Regions from separate parts of the Pseudodesulfovibrio hydrargyri genome, predicted to be linked through region 2. Evidence: riboswitches for the same ligand, from Rfam matches in the RefSeq annotation. Region 2 holds a riboswitch; the other holds the start of a gene.
What was found. Region 2 has a riboswitch for cobalamin ahead of BerOc1_RS15570 (sirohydrochlorin cobaltochelatase). Riboswitches for the same ligand answer to the same signal wherever they lie in the genome.
Positions count from the first base shown of each region.

Region 1 (7,760 bases), on a different contig from region 2:
GACATCTTTACAACTACCTTAAAACGTATCGTGCAGTGCGTGGGGCGGTTCCCCCGGAGCCCCGTTCCAATACCTCAACAATCTTTAATAATTTTGCAAAAAACATACCGCGTCTGTTGCACGATTCCACCCTTCCGTCACTCCGTACGGGAGGCGAAGGGGTGATCTCCCGCGACATGCGAAATCGATCCGAAATTATCGAATAATACAATGGAGCTAGAAGCCCGCTCCCAACCGGAAGCCGAACACCAAAAAAAGCGCTCCCGCCATCCGACCGAAACAATTCCGCGCCGGACAGGGCCGGGAACCCCTTACACAGTGTCTGGCAATCCGACATCGAGCCGAACAAGATGGAATCCCGCGACAAGGATATCCCGCCTGCGGTCGTGGCGGCCGTACCGATAACGGTTGAGGAAATCTGACGTAAAGACGGGCGCGCCCGTCGGCGTCCCCGAGGGAGGATCGGCCCGGAACCGGCTACATGAGGAAACGCTGAATGCGCGGTTTGTCGTCGGTCTCGTCCGAGACCTGGACGCCCACTTCCACCGGGTCGTCCAGGACGATACGCTTGGGAAGGCACTCCAGGGTCGTGACCGAATCGTCCACCTGGAAGGTCACGCTCAGCCCTTCGATCTGCTGGAGCATGCCGGCGAACACGTGCCCTTTGTCCTTGAATTCAAGGAGCATGCCCTGGTTCGAGATGTTCCGGATCTGGACGGGAAAGACCATGATCTCCCCGCTGGATTTCAACACCTGGACCAGTCCGGGGATCGTGACGGACCTGCGCGGGCAACACCGCCTGTCGTTGGCGTCCGGGGCGTCTTCCGCCAGGGCGCTCCCCAAGAGCGCTCCGAGCCGGTTGACGATCTCGGTGAGCGCGGCGCCGTCCTTTACGGCGACATGCATCCGTTTATTGATCTTGTAGTCGTACATGTAATTTTGAAAGCAAATTTCGCGCCAAAAAGACGCGACCTGCGGAAAAAATCAAGACGGCCGATCAGGGCGCGTCAGCTGCTTTTCAGGGACAGGTTGTGCTTGCTCAACAGCTCGTACAGGCGGGCGCGGGAAAGGCCGGAGAGCTTGCAGGCCGTGGAGATGGAGGCGTCGCTGAGCTGAACCAGCCGCACGAGGTAGGCCTGTTCCATGGCCTCCACCGCTTCCTGGCGTGCCGCCTTCATGATCGGGAAGTCCTCCACCGTGGCGGGCAGGGAGAACTGGCTCGGCATGACGCCCGCGTCCTGCGTGGGCTGGCCGTTTTCGCCCATGTCTTGAAACACGCGGCGCATGCGCAACTGCTGGGGAAGATGGTAGATATTCAAGTACTTGGAGAAGCGGGCCTTCTGCAGCGAGACGTGGAGGACGTTGACCAGCTCGCGCACGTTGCCGGGCCAGTCGTAAAGCCGCAGGGTCTCGATGAACTGGGGATCGACCTCCTTCGCCTCCATGCCGTTCTCTTTGCACAGGGAGGGCAGGTAGTGCCGGGTCAGCATCTCGATGTCGCCGTTGCGTTCGCGCAGGGGCGGCAGGTCGATGATCACGCTCTGCAACCGGTAATAGAGGTCGCTGCGGAATTCGCCCCGGGCGACCATCTCCTCGAGATTCCGGTTGGTGGCCGCCACCAGCCTGAAATCGCTGTAGACCTCCTTGCTGGAACTGAGCGGGCGGAAGGTCTTCTCCTGCAGGACGCGGAGCAGGGACTTCTGGATACCCAGGTCGAGATCGCCGATCTCGTCCAGGAACAAGGTTCCGCCGTGGGCCAGGTGGAACAGCCCCTTGCGGTCCTGGTCCGCCCCGGTGAAGGACCCCTTGGAGTGGCCGAACAGCAGGCTCTCGGCCAGCGTCGAAGGGAGATTGGTGCAGTCCACCACGATGTACCGCTTGTCCTTGCGGTCGCTGTTGTTGTGCAGCGCCCGGGCAAAGAGCTCCTTGCCGGTCCCGGTCTCGCCGGTGATGAGCACGTTGCCGTTGCCCTTGGCGGAGATGGCCAGCCGTTCGAGGCACTGGTTCAGGGCGGGGCTATCGCCGATGATCTCGTCGCGGATCAGGGTCTCGGTCCGCTCTTTCCGGACGGTCTTCTGCTGCAGCAGATTCTGGATGACCTGACGGAAGCGTTCCTCCTTGATCGGCTTGACCAGGTAATCCTTGACCCCTGCGGCAAAGGCCTGGGAGATGTAGTCGGTATCCGGCTCTCCGGTGAGCATGACGATATCCACGTCGGGGTCGAGCTCGGTCAGACGGGGGATGTGGGCCAGCCCGCTGCCCTCGTGGAGGTTGAGGTCCAGAAAGATGATGTCGAAGTGGCTGCTCTTGAGGAGCGTCAGCCCTTCTATCCCGGAATACACGCAATGGCAGTCGTAGCCCATCTTCTTGACGATGGACTCGACGACGGCGCATTGGAACGGGTCGTCATCTATGAGTAATATCTTTCCCACTAAAGACTCCACTCCACAATTTCCTATCCCTGACCTGCGGCCCTGCGGACAACGGATACCGGACAAAAGTTAGCGATTCTATACATAGGCGCGTTTTTTCTGTCCATAGGAGAAACTCCCGTTTCCGTTTTTCCCGGACAAAGACCCTCCGCAGGGTTAAAAACCCGTGTAACCCCTTGCTTTCAGCATACCCCTCTTCTCCGATTTTTCAAGACTTTCCGGTTCGAATTCGTGAAGGACGATGCCGAACGCCGAAAGCCGGGCGGGAGCACCGCCGGCAAAAAGGCCGGACAGTCCGCGGACTGTCCGGCCTTCCATTACTTTAACGGTGGACGCGGATCAGAAAAAGCGCTTTCTCCTGCGACCGTAGAGCAGCAGCCCCAGGCCGCCAAAGCCGAGCAGCAGGAAGGTGGAGGGTTCGGGAGCGGGGACCAGGGCCTCGCCGAAGAGCACGTCGTTGCCGCAGGTCATGGCGAAACCGTAGGTAAACGCCCTGATTCCCGAGAAATCGAGGTTGATGTCGGACCAATTGGTCTCGCCCAGGCTGTTTTCCGCGATCCAGTAATCCCAGCCGTCGTAGCCGACGTCCGACAGGACGTCATCCAGGTCGACCCAGGCCCGGACCGGGTGATCATGCCTGCCCTCTGCGCCCCGGGGCCAGAAGGACTCCTGGTAGCCGACCCGATTGCCGTTTTCATAGGACAGATCATCCAAGGCGAACAGGCCGTAGCCGAACTCCTCCCTGGAGATGGACCCGTCCCCAAAGACCCGCAGCGTGTGGTGCAGGACATAGTCCCACGCCCCGTCCTGATTCGTATCGAAGAACCAGTCGCCGGGAACGAGACTCCGGCTGGTGCTCGAGTAGTTCAATTGGATTCCGGAAAGGGTGTGGCCGTCGAAGATGAAGTTGCCGCCGGTAATGTCCGGGGTCCCGATGACATCCCGGTTGTTTTGCGGGACCCACCAGCCGTTGACAACGTCCCGGTTGCGGTTCCCGTATCCGGACCAGTAATTCACATCGTCCCCGAACGCCACCGAATACGCCCGGGCGTACGGGGCCTGGAGCAGGCAGATGGCGAACAGAGCTATTGCAATAAGGCGTTTCATGGTGTCTCCCACGTTGAATTCCCCGTTTTTTTCTTACCGGAAATAAGCACAAAACATGCCAGACATGTAAAACACGGGTTTTGACGTCCTGAACGTATGAAAAATGTCATTTTACCCGACATTTTGTCGGACTCTCTTACATTTTGTGCTTGTTTGAACATGATGCCATAGATTTTAACCATGGAATGTGAAAAAAAACGGGCCAACCGCCGATAACCGACAGGGTCGGCCTGTCCGGGAAGGGGGCTGAGTCCGCCCAACCCCGCAAAAAAGAACGAGAACAATTATTGGTTGCACCTTTACTCGCCATTGTGGATACTTATTTGAATGAGAACGACCAACCCACATTCGTGAAAGGAGCCAATATCATGGTTGAAAGAACCGAAATCATCACGTTCAAAGGCAATCCGCTGACCCTCATAGGCCCTGAAGTCAAAGTCGGCGACACCGCTCCCGACTTCACCGTGATCACCAACGCGCTGAAACCCGCCACCCTGGCCGACTTTTCCGGCAAGGTGCTGGTCATCGCCTCGGTGCCCTCCCTGGACACCCCCGTGTGCGACATGGAGACGCGTCGCTTCAACACCGAGGCCACGGCGCTCGGCGACGACGTGAAAATCCTGACCGTCAGCATGGACCTGCCCTTTGCCCAGGCCCGGTGGTGCGGCGCGGCCGGAATCGAGGCCGTACAGACCCTGTCCGACCACGCCCAGGCCTCCTTCGGAGAGAACTGGGGCACCCTCATCAAGGAATTGCGCCTTCTGACCCGCGCGGTCTTCGTGGTGGGCAAGGACGGCAAGATCGCCTACGTCCAGTACCTGAAGGAAGTCACCGAGGAGCCCGACTACGAGGCCGCTCTCAAGGTCGTCCGCGAACTGATCGGCTGATCCGTCCCCGCGCTGCGCACGGCATTTTGGCCCGGAAGCAAAACTTCCGGGCTTTTTCATGTCCTGCGGCGGAGGATCCCGACCTTCCCGGCCGCGCCGTCAAGGCCTGTCGGAAAGTTTGACACCACCTTACCGGCGTCCTCACGGCCCGTCATCCACTGCCCCCCCCTCCCACCGCACCCCGATCTCCTCGAAAAAAGGCTTGGAAGGATATCCTTCCAAGCCTTTGCCCTTGCCGAAGCGACCGTCTTTTCCGAAGGCGCAGACGGGCGCGGCGCTACAATCCGGGCAGGATGGTTCCGGCCCAGGCAGTGACATCCCCCATGTCGGGGTCTCCGTCGATCTTCAGGGAATCGCCGACCAGGACCGCGCCCAGATCCTCGGCCTTCTCCTCGATGGCGTCCACCGCCCCGCAAAAGTACTCGTAGGACGAATCGCCGCAACCGAAGACCGCGACCTTCTTCCCTTGCAGCCCGGCCTTGTCCAGGTTGTCGTAGACCGGGATGAAGTCGTCCTGGAGCTCGATGGAGTCGTCGCCCCAGGTGGAAGAGCCGAGGAGCACGGCGTCGAAGCCGTCGGCCATATCCTCCACGGCCACGTCGGCCGCATTCCTGGCCTCCACTTTCCGTCCGTTCTTCTCCAGGAATTTCGCGATGGCGTCCGCCACGCTCTCGGTGTTGCCGGTGGTCGAACCGTAGACGATCAATACCTTGCCCATGGTGTTTTCCTCGTTGCGTTGAAGTTGTCTCGTGCGCACGGGCCCTCGCCGGGCCCGATACAGTATGAAGGGAAAGAGGAAATCATGTTCAACTCCAGCTCCGGCGGTTAGGCTGGCATCCGTAGTCGCGAATGCCCCATGTCAATTGCCTATAGTGAAAGTGAAAATCATTTTCACGAAAAATAGGAGGCTGTCCGCCATTTGTCAACCACCCACTTTTCCAACTTCGCCGCCTTCCCGTTCTCGCCTTTTCAGCCTGCGGGGAGCTCAACCGGTCCAGTGCTGCCCGCGCACAGCCTCCCGCTGCGTCGAACAAATGCTTGCCATTTGTCGCATGTTCAAATATCAATACATCTTGATATAAGGATATGGCAAGAAACGGAAAGCGGTGAAAGACCGCTGCGGACGGGCCGCTGTAACCGGCATAACTCGTTGAGGACCACCGGATTCGGGAAGGGAATCAACATGATGGGGCCGGAAGCCAGAAGACGTCTTGCCGGGATGCGCACCACTTCGCGACCACACCCGGCCACCCGCGGCGGTCGGCGTCGCGAGGCGGGCGCAGACTGATTTTCACCCGTAACCATGGAGCAGACATGCACGCGCACGTTTTGGGATTTCCCCGCATGGGGATCGACCGGGAACTGAAATGGGCCCTGGAAAAGTACTGGCGGGGCGAGATTCCCGAAGCCGATCTGGCCGCCACGGCCGACGAATTGCAAAAACGGCACTGGGCCGTCCAGGCCGGGGCCGGGCTGGACCTTGTCCCGGTGGGCGACTTTTCCCTGTACGACCACGTCCTCGACACGGCCGCCATGCTCGGCGCGGTCCCGCCCCGCTTTGGCCGGGGCGGCGGCGAGGTAGACCTTGAGACCTACTTCCACATGGCCCGGGGCGACGCCGAACACGGCATTCCGGCCATGGAGATGACCAAGTGGTTCGACACCAATTACCACTACATCGTCCCGGAACTGGCCCCGGACACCACCTTCGCCAAGACCGGCAGCCGCCTTCTCGAGGCGGTGGAGTCGGCCCGGTCCCTGGGGCTCTCCCCCAAACCGGTCCTGGTCGGTCCGCTAACCTTCCTGCTGCTGGCCAAGGAGGTCGACGGCTGCGACCGCTGGGCGCACCTCGACTCCCTGGTGGACGCCTATTGTGCGGTCATCCGCGAGCTGGACGGGCTGTGCGCCTGGATCCAGCTGGACGAGCCCATCCTGTGCACGGACCTCTCCGACAAGGCCAAGGCTGCCTTTGCCGCGGCGTACGCGCGCATCCGCGAAGCGGCAATCAGCTCCCGGCTGCTCCTGGCCACCTATTTCGGCGCGCCGGGCGACAACCTGGACACGGCCCTGGCCCTGCCCGTGGACGGCCTGCATGCGGACCTGGTCCGCGCACCGGGCCAGTTGACGGAAATCCTGGGCAAGCTGCCGCCGAACATGACCCTTTCCATGGGCTTGGTGGACGGCCGGAACATCTGGAAGACCGAACTGGAAACCGCCCTGCGCAAGGTCAACACGGCCCGCCAGCAGGTCAAAACGGACCGGCTCATGATCGGCTCGAGCTGCTCCCTGCTCCACTGCCCGGTGGACGCGGCGGGCGAGACCGGACTCGACCCCGAGATCAAACGCTGGATGGCCTTCGCCGCCCAGAAATGCGCCGAGATCGCGGCCCTGAAGCAGGCCGCCGTGGGCAAGGGCGCGCCCGGACTGTTTCAGGAGAACAAGGACGCCCTGCTGGCACGTGCCGCGCACCGCGACGTGGCGGACAAGGCGGTCCGCGAGCGGGTCCTGGCGATCACGCCCGGAATGTATGACCGCACTTCGCCCCTGGCCGTGCGCGCCGAGGCGCAGCATGAGCGGCTGAAACTCCCCCTGTTCCCGACCACGACCATCGGCTCCTACCCGCAGACCGCCGAAATCCGCCGCACGCGGCTGCGCTTCCGCAAGGGCGAAATCACGGAGACGGAGTACGTCGCGGCCATGCGGGCCGAGATCGCCGAAGTGGTCGCCCACCAGGAGGAGCTGGGACTGGACGTGCTGGTCCACGGCGAGCCCGAGCGCAACGACATGGTCGAGTACTTCGGCCAGCAGCTCAAGGGATTCTGCTTCACCCAAAACGGCTGGGTCCAGAGTTACGGCAGCCGCTGCGTCAAGCCGCCGGTCATTTACGGCGACGTATCCCGCCCGGCTCCCATGACCGTGGACTGGGCCGTGTACGCCCAGTCCCTGACCGGCAAGCCCATGAAGGGCATGCTCACCGGCCCGGTGACCATTCTGTGCTGGAGTTTCGTGCGCAACGACATGCCGCGCGACGAGGTCTGCCGCCAGATCGCCCTGGCCATGCGCGACGAGGTCCTGGACCTGGAGACGGCGGGCATCAAGGCCATCCAGATCGACGAGGCCGCCCTGCGCGAGGGCATGCCCATCCGCAGGGCCGAGCAGGCCGACTACCTGCGCTGGGCCGTGGACTGCTTCCGGCTGGCCGCCGGGGGCGTCCGGGACGAGACCCAGATCCATTCGCACATGTGCTACAGCGAATTCAACGCCATCCTGTCCTCCATCGCCAGGATGGATGCGGACGTCATCAGCATCGAGGCCAGCCGCAGCAAGATGGAGT
Region 1 is NZ_LKAQ01000001.1:792,327-800,086, forward strand. Features, by position in the region: gene BerOc1_RS03645 (PilZ domain-containing protein) at 1-5, opposite strand, end outside; gene BerOc1_RS03650 (hypothetical protein) at 478-933, opposite strand; gene BerOc1_RS03655 (sigma-54-dependent transcriptional regulator) at 1,008-2,432, opposite strand; gene BerOc1_RS03660 (PEP-CTERM sorting domain-containing protein) at 2,772-3,539, opposite strand; gene tpx (thiol peroxidase) at 3,908-4,426, shown strand; gene BerOc1_RS03670 (flavodoxin) at 4,704-5,144, opposite strand; cobalamin riboswitch at 5,469-5,656, shown strand; gene metE (5-methyltetrahydropteroyltriglutamate--homocysteine S-methyltransferase) at 5,741-7,760, shown strand, end outside.
Region 1: linked by a shared signal. The riboswitch ahead of metE (5-methyltetrahydropteroyltriglutamate--homocysteine S-methyltransferase) and the one ahead of BerOc1_RS15570 (sirohydrochlorin cobaltochelatase) in region 2 are both predicted to bind cobalamin.

Region 2 (7,760 bases):
GGTGCTCACGCCTTGTTCCTCTTGACCAGGGCCAGGGAGAAGTAGTGCGGCTGCTTGGGCGCGTCCTTGATGTCCATGAGGATGGACTCCTCGTCCATGCCCAGGCGGGAGACGAGCACCGTGGTGTCGGCCAGGCGGAGCTTGGTCAGCAGGGCGCGGATGTCGTCGAAGTTCTTGTACGCCTTGAGGATGACCGCGTTGTCGGCGGTGTTCAGCTGCTCCTCCAGGCGGGCCGGATCGGCCACGCCCGAGGTGATCAGCAGGGACTCCTTGGACTCGCACAGGACCAGGCCGATGCGCGCGGCCGCGGCGTGAAAGGAGGTGATGCCCGGCACGGCGCGCAGGCGCAGGTCCGGGTTCATGGCCAGCAGGGTGCGCTGCAGGTAGCCGTAGGTGGAGTAGGTCAGGGGATCGCCCAGGGTCAGGAAGGCGGCGTCCTGGCCGTTGTCCAGGACCTCGGCCACGAGCCGGGCGTTCTCGGCCCAGGCCTCGTCCAGGGCGTCCTGGTCCTTGGTCATGGGGAAGCCCAGGCGGACGATGCGCACGTCGTCCTTGAGATGCGGTTTGGCGATTGAGTAGGCCGTGGAATAGTCGTTTTTGGTGGAGGCGGCGGCAAAGATCACGTCCACCTGTCCGAGGACGCGCACGGCCTTGAGGGTGAGCAATTCCGGGTCGCCGGGGCCGACCCCGATGCCGTAGAGGGTGCCTTTCTTGGTCACGTTGTCTATCCGTTCTGTTTTTGTCGGTAGCCGACTGTGTCTGTTTTGCGTTGGCCCGTCAACTTGGGGCTAGGGATGCAGGAGCTGGTACACGGTATCGATGCCTTCGAGCAGGCGCAGGGTGGGGCGCGAGACCAGGTGCTCGTCCACCAGGAAGACGTTGCGGGTCAGGACGGCCCTGATACGCGAGGCGGCCGGGCTGTTCACGATGTCGCCGACCGAGACGTCGTTCATGGTCCCGTGCTGGGCCAGGTAGACGTCGATTTTATTCCCTTTGTCCAGCAGCCGTTCCAGGCCGTAGTCCGCGATGTTGGTTCCGTGGCGGGGGCGGGCGTCGGCGGCCACGTTGATGCCGCCCGCCTTTTCCAGGACGAACAAGGGCATGGAGCCGGGCGAGAAGGTGGCGGACTTGCGGTGGATGGATTCGAAGAACACGCCGGGCCGCTCTTCCACGGGGATGGTGGACAGCCGGTCCTCGGCGCGGCGCACGCCGTCGCGAAAGTCCTCGATCATGTATTCGGCCTTGGTCTGGCGGCCGGTCAGGGCGCCCAGGGCGCGCCAGTAGTCGAACATGGCCTCGACGGAGTCGGGCTGGAGCGAGACCACGGTGACGCCGTGGCGGGCGAGCGCGTTCCACAGCCCGGCGTAGGTGCGCATGTGCATGGGCCGGACCAGGATGAGGTCGGGCTTGGCGGCCAGGAACTTCTCCACCCCGTCCCGGGCGTTGAAGGCGGGCTTGGCCAGGGCCGCGGCCGGATAGTCCTCGCCTGTGGACACGCCGATGATCTGCTCGTCCAGTCCGAGGGCGAAGAGGTTTTCGGTGTGCGCCCCGTACAGGGAGATGATCCGGGTGAACGGCTTTTCGAAGGCGACGGTCCGTCCCGAATCGTCGGTGATGGTCCGGGCCTGGGCGGTGGAACAGAGGAGCAGGATGAAGGCGAAGGTGAAGAAGAGGCGTTTCAAGATCGGTTTCCTTGGATATAGGCGATGTGCGGTCCGTATTCGGTTTCCAGAACGGCTGCGCGCACGCCGAAGACCGCGTGGATGTTTTCGGGAGTGAGCGTGCGGGACACGTTGCCATAGGCGTGAACGGCCCCTTTGTCCAGCATGACCAGGTTGTCGCAGTACCGCGCGGCCAGGTTCAGGTCGTGGAGCACGGCCACCACGGTGCGGCCCGTTCCGGCCAGCCGGGCGAGCTCCTCCATGGTCGCCATGGCGTGGCGGATGTCCATGGCCGAGGTGGGTTCGTCCAGGAGCAGGGCCGGGGTGTCCTGGGCCAGACCGCGCGCCACGGCGGTGCGCTGGCGCTCGCCCCCGGACAGGTCGGCCACGGGACGGTGGCGCAGGCTTGAGAGGTCCATGCCGGCCAGGGCCTGTTCCACGCGTTCCATGTCGCGCAGCGAAGGGCGGCTGAACCGGGGAATGTGCGGGTGCCGCCCCATGAGCACGGTCTCGGCCACGGTGAACGGGAAGCGCAGGGGCTGGTCCTGGGAGACCAGGGCGCAGCGTGCGGCCAGCCGGGCCGGAGGACAGCCGGACACGTCCTCGCCGTTGAGGCGCACCGCGCCCGAGGTGGGCGCGATCAGCCCGGCCAGCAGGCCGAGCAGGGTGGACTTGCCGCTGCCGTTGGGCCCGACGACCCCGTGGACCATGCCCGGGGCAAAGCCCAGGTCCAGGCCGTGCAGGACCGGCGTGTCGCCGTAGGAGAAGCCGAGGTCCTGCAGGGTGAAGGTGGCGCTATCCACGGGCCAGCCTCCGGGAGCGGCTGAATATCCAGCAGAAGACCGGGCCGCCGATGAGCGCGGTGAGCACGCCGATGGGCACCTCGTGGGGCAGCAGCGCGCGGGTCACGGTGTCGGCCAGCAGGAGCAGGATGGCCCCGCCCAGGCCCGAGGCGGGCAGCAGCCAGCGGTTGTCCGGGCCCACGACCATGCGCATCAGGTGCGGAACAATCAGCCCGACGAAGCCGATGATCCCGCTCACGGACACGCAGACCGCGCTGACCAGGGAGGCGGTCACCAGCAGGATCAGGCGCACCCGGCCGGTGTCCACGCCCAGGCTGCGGGCCGAGCGGGTTCCCAGGCTCATGATGTTCAGGTCGCGGCCGTAGTAGAGGCAGACCGCGAAGGCCGTCAGCGCGGCGAAGCCGGCCAGGGCGGCGTCGCCCAGGGTCCGGCCCACGAAGCTGCCCATGAGCCAGAAGACGATGACCGAAACCCGCTCATCGGCCAGGTACTTGATGAAGCTGATGCCCGCCGAGAGGATGGCCGAGACGATGACCCCGGCCAGGATGAGCGAGGCCGGGGACAGCTCGCCGTCCCGCCCGGCCAGCGAGATGACGGCGGCTAAGGTCAGGGCCGCGCCCGCAAAGGCCAGGACCAGGAGGGTGGCCGGTCCGAAAAAGGAGAGCCCCAGGAGCAGGGCCAGGGCCGCGCCGAAGGCCGCGCCCGAGGACACGCCCAGGGTGAACGGGTCGGCCAGGGGGTTGAGCAGCAGCCCCTGGAAGACAGCGCCCGCCACGGCCAGGCCGAAGCCCACGGCCGTACAGGTCAGGATGCGCGGCAGGCGGACGTCGAAAAGGATGCCCGCCGTGGTGGCGCTCAGGGAATCCGCCGCCCCCCTCAGCCCGTCCAGCAGCCCGCGCAGGATCTCGTCCGGCGGGATGGGGATGACTCCCAGGCCGCAGGCGGCCAGGCCCAGCCCGGCAAGCACGGCGGCGAGCAGGGCCACGGTCAGGCCGTTGCGCAGGGGGGTACGGGAGGCGGCGGTCGTCATGATCCTATTGCGCGCCCGGCGTTGCGGCCATGGCGTCCTTGAGATGGTCCACGTAGATGTCGGCCCAGCCGTCGAGCATGCCCAGGCCGCGCAGGTCGGTGGTCACCGTGTAGCCCCGCTTGGTCAGCATGGTCTTCCAGGAGTCGTCCTCGTTGCCGGCCATGTCGTTGGAGGCGTGGTCCCCGGCCACGATCATGAACGGCTTGAGCAGGACCTTTTTCTTGCCCGCGCCCTTGAGCTGCGCCTCCATGTCGTCGAAGGCCGGATAGCCCTCCACGCAGCCGATGAAGATGGGGTAGCCGTATTCAGCCTGGAGCACCTTCTGGAATTCCGCATAGATGCCCGTGGAGAAGAAGTCGTTGCCGTGGCCCATGTAGACCAGGGCAGCGCCAAGCTTTTTGGCCTGGTCCACGTCGTCCTTGAGGATCTTGGCGGCCCGGGCCATGTCCTCGGTGTACGGATATTCCGTGCCGGGCATGCCCAGGGCCGGGCGGCCGACGGCGAGCCGGGCGAAGGGCATGTTCTTGGCCTTGAGGGTGCGGATGGCCTTGAGCCCGCCGATCAGGGCGAGCAGGTCGTTGAACTCCTCGCCCGCGAAAACGTGCAGGGACTGCACGGTGACGTCGCGGTAGCCGTCGTTCTGGAGGTCCGCGATGGTGGCCAGCGGGTGCTTGACGTACAGGACTTCCTCGGGGATGTCGGCGTGCGCCGTTTTCCAGGCCGCGTCGTCCTGACGCTTCTGCCAGATGTGGCGGATGATGTTGGAGGTGAAGGCCAGGCGCACGGGCACGCCGGGGTTGGCCGCTTCCACCTTGGTCTTGATGTTCAGGATGGATTTGACCGCTTCGGGATAGGAGGTGCCGAAGGCGGCCAGGACGATGGCCGGTTTGGCCGGGCCCTCGTCGTGGTGCCCGGCCTGCGCCGGGACGGCCAGCAGCAGGGCGAGCAGGAGGAAGATGGAGTTTCTGAACAAGGTCATCAATGTTCTCCAAAAGGGGCGGGTGAGGGAAATGAAAAACCCCTTCCTCATCGAATTCAGAGGAAGGGGTCCGTATTATTCCCTTCGATACCTCGGCGGCAAGCCCACGTACCACCGTGGCAAGTCCTTTGCGCGCTTCAGGCAGGTCTTCCGGCTGGTCCCTCCCGCTGCCGCCTTCCCAGGGGAAACCCCAGTGGCATGAATGGCAGCGGTTCGGCAGGACGTCACGGCGGCGGGTCCGCTCCCGATTCGCACGGGATTCCCTATTGAGTCCGAGGACACCTGAAGATTGAGGATTATGCTCCGGGCGGCGGTTATGTCAAGGAGGAGTCGGCGGCCTTGGCGATGCGTTCCTGGAATTGCTGGATCATTTCCTCGGCGTTGATGACCAGGGCGTCGGATTCGCCCATCATGCCGTAGCCCAGGATGGGGATGTCGAAGATTTCCTGCACCGGCACGGTGAAGCCGGTGATGACCACCTGCTGCTGGCGGAGCACTTCGTCCACCAGGATGGCCCCCTTGTAGTCGCCCACCCGGACCACGATGGCCTGGGCCATCTCGATGTTGTCGATCTCCGGGGTCAGTTCCAGGAGGTCGGCCAGCCGGAGCAGGGAGTGGATCTCGCCGCGCACGTCCACGGTCTCGCGGCCGTCGGGCAGTTCGACCACGTCGTTGTGCCGGGGCATGTATATCTCGACCACGTCGCGGCTGGGCATGATGAAGGTGTCGCCGCCCACCTTGCAGACCAGGGCGTCCACGATGCCCTCGTTGGCCGAGCGGTCCAGGGGGATGACGATGGTGAAGGACGCGCCCTTGCCGAGCGTGCTCTTGATGGACACCTCGCCGTCCAGGGCGACCTTGATGGCGTTGACCACGGCGTCCATGCCCACGCCGCGCCCGGACACGTCGGTGATCTTTTCGGCCGTGGAGAAGCCGCTCTGGAGCACGAACTGGAGAATCTCCTCGGTCTCGTACTCCTTGTCCGGGTCGGCCAGCCCCTTTTCCAGCGCCTTGGCCAGGATGCGGTCCGGGTCCAGGCCGCGCCCGTCGTCGCTGACCTGGATGAAGGCGCTGTCGCCCTTGCGCCAGGCGGACAGGGTCACGGTGCCGCTTTCCGGCTTGCCCGCGGCCTTGCGTCCCTCGGGGTCTTCCAGGCCGTGGTCCACGGCGTTGCGGAGCAGGTGGACCAGGGGTTCGTTCAGGGATTCCACGATGGTCTTGTCCAGGGCCAGGTCGTCGCCCTTGACCTCGAAGTCGAGCTTCTTGCCGATCTTCTGGGACAGGCTCTTGACCAGCCGGTGCATGGGCATGAAAATCTGCTTGAGCGGCACCAGGCGGATGGCGTTGACCTCCTGCTGGAGCCGGGTGATGACGTTGTCCAGCTCGCGCAGGCTGGAGGCCATCTGGGTCATGCTGGTGGCCCCGCCCTGGGCGATGACCGCGTAGGTGACCATGAGCTTGCCGACCAGTTCGATGACCCGGTCGAGCCGGTCGGTGGCCACGCGGATGGAGGAGATGGCCGAGGTTGCGGACTTGGCGTCCGCCTTGGAGTCGGACTTGGACTCGGCCTTGGCGTCCGCCTTGGAGTCGGGTTTGGATTCGGTGCCCGCTTCCTCTTCCTCGGGCACGTCGGCCTCGGCCGTGGGCGGTTCCTCGAAGGCCTTGGCCGCGTCCTCCTCGGACTCCTCGATCACCGGGGCGGACGGCGAGGTCTTGATCTTGGCCAGGGCGTCGGCGCTGCCCTCGAGCAGGCCGCCCAGGGCGAAAAAGAACTTCTTCTGGGCCTCGCAGATGCCGAGCAGGGAGGTGATGATCTCGCTGTTGACCGGCGTGATGCCGTCCTTGAGCATGTCCAGCAGGGCGATGACCCCGGCGGAGGAGAGCTGCATGCAAGACAGGCCGAGTGCGTCCACCACCGCCTCGACCCCCTGGCCGGTGGCGTCAACTTCGAGGATCTGCTGTTCGATGTCCTCGATGCACTGGATGATGCTGTCCTGCATGGCTTCCCCTTATTGCGCGGTGAAGTAGGTTTCCCTGTCGGGATATATGGAAATGGTTTTGTCGAGGCCCCACCCGATAAGCGTCTGCTTGGCGTCCGGGGAGAGGTTGCAGGCCGCGATCTTGAAGGTCGTGCCCATGCTGGCCACGGCGGCCCAAGCCCCGGAGCCGAAGGTCAGCACCCCGCCGAGGTCCAGGAGCACCGGGTCGCCGGGCTCGATGGACAGGATGGCGGAGATGATCGGTTTGAAGTGGCCCTCCAGGTGGACGCGCGGGTCCTTGACCGTGATCACGGTCACCCCGTCCCGGGTCTCCACGTCCACACCCGCGCCGAGCGACTCGCCCTCGGCCTGTTCGCTGGAGGACGCCTCCTTGATCAGGGACAGGACCTCCTCGCGCTCACCGGTGTCCGTGTCGCCCTCCCTGAGTTGTTCCAGAACCTGGAAGATCATGTTCACCCCGCGCGAGAGCAGGGTCACGTTGCCCGGCGTCGACTCGACCTCGCCGGACTGCACCTTCTTCAGGAAATCCTCTATCTTGTGAGTGAAGTGGGAAGCCTCTTCAAAGCCCGCCATGAACCCGGTTACGCCCTTGATGGTGTGCAGGGGGCGGGCCAGGATCTCGATGCCCTGGCTCAGATCGTCGCCCTCGAGCAGTTCGAGTCCCTCCATTACCTGGGGGTAATACTTGTCGTTGACTTCGGAGAAGAACTCCTCGACCATCGGGTCTTCGCTCATGACGGGTCCTCGGCTTTACTTGTGCAGGAGCCCGAGCTTTTCCAGCTCGGCGTACAACTTGTCTTTGGCGACCGGCTTGACGATGTAGGCCGAAGCCTCGCCGTCGTGGAAGGTTCGGATGACCGTCCGGGGGTCGTCCAGGGCCGTGGTCATGATCACCTTGACCCTCGGCCGGTAGTTGTGCTTTGTCTCGAGGGCCCGAATCTTCTGCAACGCCTCTATCCCGTCCACCTCGGGCATCATGATGTCCATGAGGATCAGGTCGTACGGCCTGTTTTCGTCATGGCCCAGCTTGAACGCCTCGACCGCCTCCCGGCCGTTGACCACGATGTCCACCTCGAAGAGGGTCATCAGGAACGACCGCAGGACCTTGCGGCTTAGGAATTCGTCTTCGACAATAAGTGCACGCATTTCGTTCTCCGCTTTCTTGTCTTGGAAAGAGAATTCACATCTTCTTTTCCTACGTAAAATGAAAAAATGTCAATATGATGATAGGAATTTATAACTCGCATCACATTATAATCTGGCCGGTTGCGACACCCAGGGAGGGGG
Region 2 is NZ_LKAQ01000004.1:2,435,008-2,442,767, forward strand. Features, by position in the region: gene BerOc1_RS15545 (sirohydrochlorin cobaltochelatase) at 1-9, opposite strand, end outside; gene cobI (precorrin-2 C(20)-methyltransferase) at 6-719, opposite strand; gene BerOc1_RS15555 (ABC transporter substrate-binding protein) at 789-1,682, opposite strand; gene BerOc1_RS15560 (ABC transporter ATP-binding protein) at 1,679-2,464, opposite strand; gene BerOc1_RS15565 (FecCD family ABC transporter permease) at 2,457-3,494, opposite strand; gene BerOc1_RS15570 (sirohydrochlorin cobaltochelatase) at 3,499-4,473, opposite strand; cobalamin riboswitch at 4,597-4,774, opposite strand; gene BerOc1_RS15575 (chemotaxis protein CheA) at 4,788-6,473, opposite strand; gene BerOc1_RS15580 (Hpt domain-containing protein) at 6,483-7,208, opposite strand; gene BerOc1_RS15585 (response regulator) at 7,224-7,619, opposite strand.